DNA from 2 places in the Janthinobacterium tructae genome. Region 1 is predicted to be linked to the other one. Evidence: predicted binding sites of a transcription regulator. Region 1 holds the regulator's gene; the other holds the start of a gene.
What was found. The regulator FliA, encoded in region 1, starts transcription of late flagellar genes. The targets are predictions, from matches to a motif close to CTAAAGTTTNNNNNNNNNNNGCCGNTA.
Positions count from the first base shown of each region.

Region 2: a site for FliA is predicted at 2,444-2,470, ahead of FJQ89_RS23990 (DUF5610 domain-containing protein). Genes of this name have one in related genera too.

Region 1 covers NZ_CP041185.1:2,915,530-2,919,580, reverse strand. Annotated here, with positions in the region: gene flhF (flagellar biosynthesis GTPase FlhF) at 1-89, shown strand, start outside; gene FJQ89_RS12710 (MinD/ParA family ATP-binding protein) at 82-945, shown strand; gene FJQ89_RS12705 (RNA polymerase sigma factor FliA) at 990-1,721, shown strand; gene FJQ89_RS12700 (flagellar motor protein) at 1,703-2,449, shown strand; gene motD (flagellar motor protein MotD) at 2,455-3,243, shown strand; gene FJQ89_RS12690 (translation initiation factor Sui1) at 3,294-3,656, shown strand; gene FJQ89_RS12685 (hypothetical protein) at 3,730-4,051, shown strand, end outside.
Region 2 covers NZ_CP041185.1:5,468,351-5,472,401, reverse strand. Annotated here, with positions in the region: gene FJQ89_RS24000 (HPF/RaiA family ribosome-associated protein) at 44-421, shown strand; gene FJQ89_RS23995 (GGDEF domain-containing protein) at 686-1,651, shown strand; gene FJQ89_RS23990 (DUF5610 domain-containing protein) at 1,758-2,372, opposite strand; gene sbcB (exodeoxyribonuclease I) at 2,519-3,967, shown strand.

The DNA of each region.
Region 1 (4,051 bases):
CGACGCAGTTTTCCGATGCCGAACTGCCGCTCCTGATGGCGCAGGCGGCCGCCCGCAACAATGAAGCGCGCGGGGTGCGTCTTGGCTAATTTCGATTTCGACCAGGCCGAAGGCTTGCGCCGCATGCTGGCTGGCCCGCAGCCGCGCGTGATGACATTTTTATCGGCCACGCCGCAGGACGACAAGGGCGCCATGCTGGTCAACCTGGGTGCCTCGCTGGTCTACGGCGGCAATGACGTGCTGCTGCTCGACGCCAGCGGCGGCAGCGATGGCGTCGCCGCGCGCCTGGGACTGGCGCACGGCGCCAGCCTGCGCGACGTGGCGCGCCAGCAGTGCGCCCTGAACCAGGTCATCCACCAGGTGCCGCAAGGCTTCGGCGTGGCCAGCCTGGGCGCGCGCAACCATCTGATGGACAGCATGGACTATGCGGGTGCGGAAGAACTGCGCCGCCTGGGCAAGACCTTCGAGGTGCTGGCGCGCCAGAGCGGCATCGTGCTCGTCGACGGCATCATGGCCGACGAGGGCGATTGCTTCCCCGTGCCGCTGATGGCCTCGTCCGACATCGTGGTGCAAGTGTCGACCAGCGCCACCTCAATCAAGGCCGCGTACTGCCTGATCAAGCGCCTGAGCCAGGAGCTGGGACGCCGTCCGTTCGGCATTCTGGTCACCGGCGCTTCCGAATCCGAGGCAAAAGTGGTATACGATAATATGGCGCAGGCGGCGAGCCGCTACCTGGCCGTGAAACTGACCTCGATGGGATCGGTGCCTGCCGATGAGTATCTGCACCGCGCGGCGCGTCTGGGCCGCAGCGTGGTCGATGCCTTTCCGCTGGCGGGAGCCTCGGTGGCGTTTCGCGGACTGGCCGAGCGGCTGGCCCGTTCGGCGGCGCCGGTGCTCGGTGGCACCTTGTACCAGACGGGGAGCCCGCACCAGTTCAGCGTCTGAATCCATCATCAGCACACGATAGCAGTTAAAACAATAAGCAGCCTATGTACACGGTCAAAGGGAAATCGAACAAGGACTATTTGCTGACGGAGCACATTCCGCTGGTGAAGCGTCTGGCGCACCATATGAAGGCGAAATTGCCGCCTTCGGTCGAGGTCGATGACCTGATCCAGGCCGGCATGATCGGCCTGCTCGACGCCATCAGCCGCTATGAAGAGACGCATGGCGCGCAGTTCGAGACGTATGCCGTGCTGCGTATCCGCGGCGCCATGCTCGACGAATTGCGCACCAGCGACTGGCTGCCGCGCAGCATGCGCCAGAACATGCGCAAGATCGAAGAGGCGATGAGCATCTTGCAGCAGCGCCTGGGACACCCGCCGACGGAGTCGGAAGTAGCAAAATTGCTGAAAATGTCGCTCGTCGATTACCAGGAAATGCTGGGCGACGGCGGCGGCCACCAGTTGCTGTACTACGAAGACTTTCATGACCCGGACGGCAATGACAGCTTTCTCGACCGCCATTGCGTGGACGAGGACAGCGACCCCTTGCGGTCCCTGCTCGATACTGATTTCCGGCAATCCGTGATCGATGCCATCGACGCGCTGCCGCCACGCGAGAAAATGCTCATGGGCCTGTACTACGAAGAAGAGCTGAACCTGAAGGAGATCGGCGCGGTGATGGGCGTATCCGAATCGCGCGTCTCGCAGCTGCATACCCAGGCCGTCGCGCGCCTGCGCGCAACCTTGAGGGAGCTGGCGTGGACTGGTCCAGCGTAATCGGGCTGGCGCTGGCGCTGGCGGGCCTCTTGGTCGGCCAGGCACTGGAAGGCGGCAAGATGGCCTCCCTGCTGCAGCCGGCCGCCTTTGCCATCGTGGTCATTGGTACCTTCGGCGCCGTGCTGCTGCAAACGCGGCTGCGCACCTTCGTGCGCGGCCTGGAAATGCTGCGCTGGGTCTTCCTGCCGCCAGCCGACACGCGTGCCGCGCTGGCGCGCGACATCGGGCAATGGAGCTTGACGGCGCGCCGCGACGGCCCGCTGGCGCTCGAACGCCTGATGGAAAACACGGCCGACCGCTTCAATGCCAAGGGCTTGCGCATGATCGTCGACGGCATCGCGCCCGACAAGCTGCGCCAGCTGCTCGACGTGGAAATCTCCGCCTACGAAATGGCCGAACGCCAGGCTGTCAAGGTGTGGGAATCGGCGGCCGGCTATTCGCCCACCATCGGCATCCTGGGCGCCGTGCTGGGCCTGATCCACGTCATGGAAAACCTCACCGACCCGAGTAAGCTGGGCAGCGGCATTGCCGTGGCGTTTGTCTCGACGATTTATGGCGTCGGCCTGGCCAATCTGCTGTTCCTGCCGGTGGCGAACAAGCTCAAGGCCATCGTCTCGCGCCGCGTGCTGCAGTATGAAATCACTGCCGCCGTGCTGTACGACATCGCCACGGGCGACCACACGCGCATCATCGAAGAGCGCGTGGCCAGCCTGCTGCACGAGCATTGAGCATGATGCGGCGCGCGCGCAGGAAGTATGACGAGGAACCGGACAACCAGGACCGCTGGCTGATCTCGTACGCCGACTTCATCACCTTGCTGTTCGCCTTTTTCGTCGTCATGTATGCGATTTCGCAAGTCAACGAAGGTAAATACCGCGTCTTCCAGAATGCCATCGGCCAGGCCTTCAGCCTGGAAAAGGGCGCGCCGCCCATCATCATGGAAGCGCCGCAAGCCATTCCCTTGCCGAACCCCGCCCTGAAACGCCGCACGGAAGCCATCCGCCGCGAGCGCGAACACATGACGCGCCTGGCGCAGGACCTGACATCGACCCTGGCGCCGCTGGTCAAGGAAGGCAAGGTGCGGGTGACGCAGACGAGCCGCGGCGTGAGCGTGGAAATCAATGCCAGCGTGCTGTTCGACCCGGGCGCCGCAGGGCTGACGATGGAGTCGGACCAGGCCTTGCGCGCCGTGGCCGTGCTGCTCAAGGATGACACGCACGACGTGCAGGTGGAAGGGCATACGGATGTGCAGCCGATCAGCAATTCGACCTTTGCCTCGAACTGGGAATTGTCGGCCGCGCGCGCCAGCGCCGTGGTGCGCCTGTTCATCGCGAGCGGCGTGCAAGCCTCGCGCCTGACGGCCGTGGGCCACGCCGACAACATCCCCGTGGCGCCGAACGAAACGCCGGAAGGGCGCGCGCGCAACCGCAGGGTCGCCGTGACGATTTTGTCGGGTATCCCCGAGACGGTGACGGAAGTGCCGACGCCGCCCGTCGCACCTGCTCCGGCTCCCGCCAACTGAACCCTGGCGCTTGGTACAATCGCGGCCTTCTCCCTTTTTATCTCTCCATCATGAAAAGCAGTTCCCTGGGCGGTCTAGTGTATTCCACCGAAACGGGCCGCATGTGTCCCGCCTGCCGCCAGCCGCTGGCGCAATGCGCGTGCAAGGCGCAAGCCAAGGTGGCGCCGGCCGGCGATGGCGTGGTGCGCGTGTCGCGCCAGACCAAGGGCCGTGGCGGCAAGTGCGTCAGCGTGGTCAAGGGCTTGCCGCTGGACGCCATCGCGCTGGCCCTGCTGGGCAAGCAGTTGCGCACGCAATGCGGCTCGGGCGGCACCGTCAAGGATGGCGTGATCGAAGTGCAGGGCGACCATGTGGACACCATCGTGGCCGCGCTGGCCAAGCTGGGGCACCAGGCGAAAAAAGCCGGCGGCTGAGCGTGCGGAGGCGTGCGGCCCGCTGCCGTGCGCCTGTGGTAACGTGCATTTCCCATCCACGCGCATCCTCACCATGAACGTCAAATTCACCAGTATCGCCATCGCCGCTGCCATCGCGGCAGCGCTGGCGCTGGCGTACTGGCCCGCACCCGACGGCGGCGCGCCGGAATCTGTGGCTATCGCTGCCGCCAGTGCACCAGCGGGGCGCAGCCTGGAATCGTATTTGCATATCGATGCTTCCTTCCCTGCGGCTGAAGCGCCCGTTGCCGTTTCCCTGGCGCAGCGGCTCGAACGCCTGGCCGCCAGCGGCAGGGCGGAAGATGCGTATGCGGCCTACAAGCTGCTCGACGACTGCATCGTCTTCCAGCGCGAAAACCGCTTGCCGGGGCTGGAAT
Region 2 (4,051 bases), 2.6 Mb from region 1:
CACGCCTGAGATGGGTTTTTTTTGAATTGACAGGAGTAAGCATATGCAAATCAATATTCATACCGACAGCACCATCGCCAACACCGCTGGACTGAACGAACATGTGCAATCCGTACTTGAAAGCGCACTGAACCGCTTCCGCGACAACCTGACCCGTATCGAAGTCCACATCAGCGACACGAATGGCCCGAAAGGCGGCGCTGACGATATCCGCTGCGTCATGGAAGCACGCGTTGCTGGCTATCAACCGATTGCCGTGACCGAACAGAACGCCACCGTGCATCAATCCGTTGCCGGCGCCACCGACAAACTGAAACGCGCCATCGATAGTGCCCTGGGCCGCCTGCAAGACAGCAAGCGCCACGCCACCGGCAAGAATGCCGTGATCGATACGGCTGAAGCGGAAGAAACCGCCGAGTAACTCCCCCCCACAGCAGCACTCTTCAGTGACCAAGGCAGCCGTTCAAGGCTGCCTTTGCACATCCGCCCCGCCTTTCGCGCGCGCCAGCAAGAATGCCAAAACCAGCAGCATTCCAGCGCATGGACGCGAGAATGAAATAATTGTCGTATTTCCCACAGTAAGTGACATCAAGCAAGCCTTTGCCGTTACAGCCAAGGCCGCTTTACGCTATCATGAAGCTACCGGCCCTCTGCTCGCGCGCGCCGGCTTTTTGAAAGTATGATTGTGGAACAGATTGGCAACTTCGGCGCTTCAGGCTGCAACATCGGCGATTTACAGCTATTTAGCGATGCTGCGGACAGCCAGACGGCTGCGATGCTGGCGCCCTGTCCCGTCATGCGCCTCGAAGCGGGCGAAGCCATTGCCGACAGCCAGGGCACCAGCCTGTACATCGTCCTGCGCGGCTCGCTGGCCGTGGCAGCCGACACCCACACGGGCATGGATGACGGCACCGTCAGCAAGGTCTTGCCCGGCGAAAGCGTGGGCGAACAATCGGTACTCGATGAAGCGAGCAACCTGGCCGCCATTTCGGCCCTGGAAGAAACCGATTTGCTGGTGATCGACGCGGCCGTCGTCTGGGAATTGATCGAACAATCGAACGGCCTGGCGCGCAACCTGCTGCGCTTGCTGTCCTTCCGCATCCGCGCCGCCAATGCCCTGTTGCGCCGGCGCCAGAAACTGGGCGAATTCTACCGCCAGCTGTCGATGGTCGACAGCCTGACGGGCCTGTACAACCGCGCCTGGCTGACCGACTTACTGCCGAACATGATCATCACCGCCCACGCCAGCGGCTCGCCGCTGTCGCTGGTGATGATAGACCTCGACCATTTCAAGCGTTTCAACGACACGCACGGCCACCAGGCGGGCGACCAGGCGCTGCGCATCGCCGCGCAAGTGCTGGGCGCAGCCCTGCGGCCGACGGATTTTGCCGTGCGCTATGGTGGCGAGGAAATGATGGTGATCTTGCCCGATACCAACGAACACGTGGCCCTGCGTGTGGCCGAGCGCCTGTGCGAACGCATGCAGCACGCCGTCATCTTCGCCGACATGCGCAGCGCGCTGCCCCACATCACAGGCTCCTTCGGCGTGGCCAGCCTGGCGGCCGAACAGGACGACGAGGCGCTGATCGCGGCCGCCGACGCGGCGCTCTACCGGGCCAAGGCATCAGGCCGCAACCGCGTAAGCACCTGAGAAAACGCCCATGGCGTCGTTGCAATGCCTCGTCGTACATTCGTACTGCCTTCGGCACTGCGCCTAGCCCTGGACATTTTCTCAGGCGCTTCCGGCGTAATAATGATCAGGCGGCCTTGCTGTCGGCCGGCTTGGCCGCATCATCCTTCTTGCTGCTGTGCGCGGCAATGAAATCCGCATAGCCCTTCTGCACCAGCTCGTACGTCTTGTCGATATTGCCGGCGATATCGCCATTCAGTACTTTCAAGCCGTCCAGGATGTCGCGCGCTTCCTTGAAGCCTTTTTCCATGCCGCCGCTGATGGTGTCCATGAACTTGCTCAGGGCCGCATCGTCGTCCATGCCGGGATTCTGTTTTTTGAACGCGTCAAAAAAACCCGTCGACAGCGACACGATGCGGCTCGCCGTCGCTTCGGCGCTATTGTCTTGCGAGGCCGCGTTCTGGATCGCATCGTCGCCGTACTGAGCCTTCAGCGCTTCATTGATATTCGTGATGGCCGTCTTGTACAGCAGCGCCAGCGGCTCGTTTTCCGAACCGATCGAGACATTCAGCGACGCCTGCATGATGGAGGCGTTCAACTGCAGCTTGCTGCGCTCGTTCACGCTCATTTCAGTGTTGACGCCATCCTTTTTCTGGACTTTATCGTCCTTGCCGGCAACGCCCGTACTGACGGAAGTCACGGAAGGGGTGGAATTGCCGCTTGCGGCGATGGGAATTGACACGATAGACCTCCTTGAACGGGCAATATATGCCACCATGCGGGAAACGCCATGATGACCATCCTCTCGTGTAGTATCGGCAGGTTTTCAGAAAACTGTAGCCGCGACGCTTTGAGCGGCCCAGATAACCAATTAAGCAACGACCATCAATGACTACCCAGACTTTCCTTTGGCACGACTACGAAACCTTTGGCGCCCAGCCGCGCCGCGACCGCCCGGCCCAGTTCGCGGCCATCCGCACGGATGCCGAACTCAACGAGATCGGCGAGCCCATCATGCTGTATTGCCAGCCTGCAAATGATTTCCTGCCCGACCCGCAAGCGTGCCTGATCACCGGCATCACGCCGCAGCAATGCTTGCAGCTGGGCGTGCCGGAGCACCAGTTCGCCGCCACCATCGAAGCGGCCTTTTCGGAACCGGGCACCATCGGCGCAGGCTACAACACCATCCGTTTCGACGATGAAGTCACGCGTTTCCTGTTCTGGCGCAACCTGATCGACCCGTATGCGCGCGAATGGAAAAACCACTGCGGCCGCTGGGACATCCTCGACGTGGTGCGCATGACGCACGCGCTGCGCCCTGAAGGCATGCAATGGCCGAAGCGCGACGATGGCCAGACCAGTTTTAAACTGGAACACCTGAGCAAGGCCAATGGCCTGCTGCACGAAGCGGCGCACGATGCGCTGTCCGACGTGCGCGCCACCATCGCCCTGGCCCGCCTGATCCGCGAAAAGCAGCCGAAACTGTTCGAATTCTGCCTGGCCCTGCACAAGAAGGACAAGGTCGCCAGCGAAATGGGCATGCACCTGGCCGCCAGCGAGCGCCAGCCCTTCCTGCATGTGTCGGGCATGTTCCCCGCCGAACGCGGCTGCCTGGGCATCGTCTGGCCGCTGGCCACGCACCCGAGCAATAAAAATGAAATTCTCGTCTGGGATTGCGCCTACGACCCGCGCGAACTGTTCAGCCTGGACGCCGACACGATCCGCACGCGTTTGTTCACGCGCAAGGAAGCCATGCCGGAAGGCATGACGCGCCTGCCCGTGAAAAGCGTGCACCTGAACAAGTCGCCCATGCTGGTCGGCAATTTAAAGACCCTGTCGCCGGCCATGGCCGCGCAATGGGGCATCGATGTGGATGCGGCGAAGGTCAACGCCCGGCTGGCCGCCACGGCGCCGAACATGGATGCGATCTGGGCCGAAGTGTTCCAGCGCCCGGGCGCGAACGTCGCGCTGGACGTGGATGAGGATTTGTACAACGGTTTCGTCAGCAACGACGACCGCCGCCTGCTCGAATCCTTGCGCCGCGACACGCCGGCCAAGCTGGCCGCGGCCCGCCCCTCGTTTGCCGACGAGCGCCTGCAGGAATTGCTGTTCCGCTACCGCGCCCGCAATTTCCCGCAAACCCTGAGCGAAGCGGAAAGCCTGCGCTGGGAACAGCACCGCGCCGCCCGGTTGTTCGACGGCGACGGCAACGCCCGCACCATCGAGATGCTGTTTACGGAAATCGACGTGCTGTCGGAGTCCGTGGATGAGCGGGGAGAAGAGATACTGGGCGAGCTGTACGATTACGCGGAGATGGTCGCGCCCATGCGCGACTGAAGTACCAAGCCGGGTAGGTCGGATTAGCGGGGCAAAGCCCCGCGTAATCCGACAATATTGTTGACGTTACCGGTGGTGTCGGAT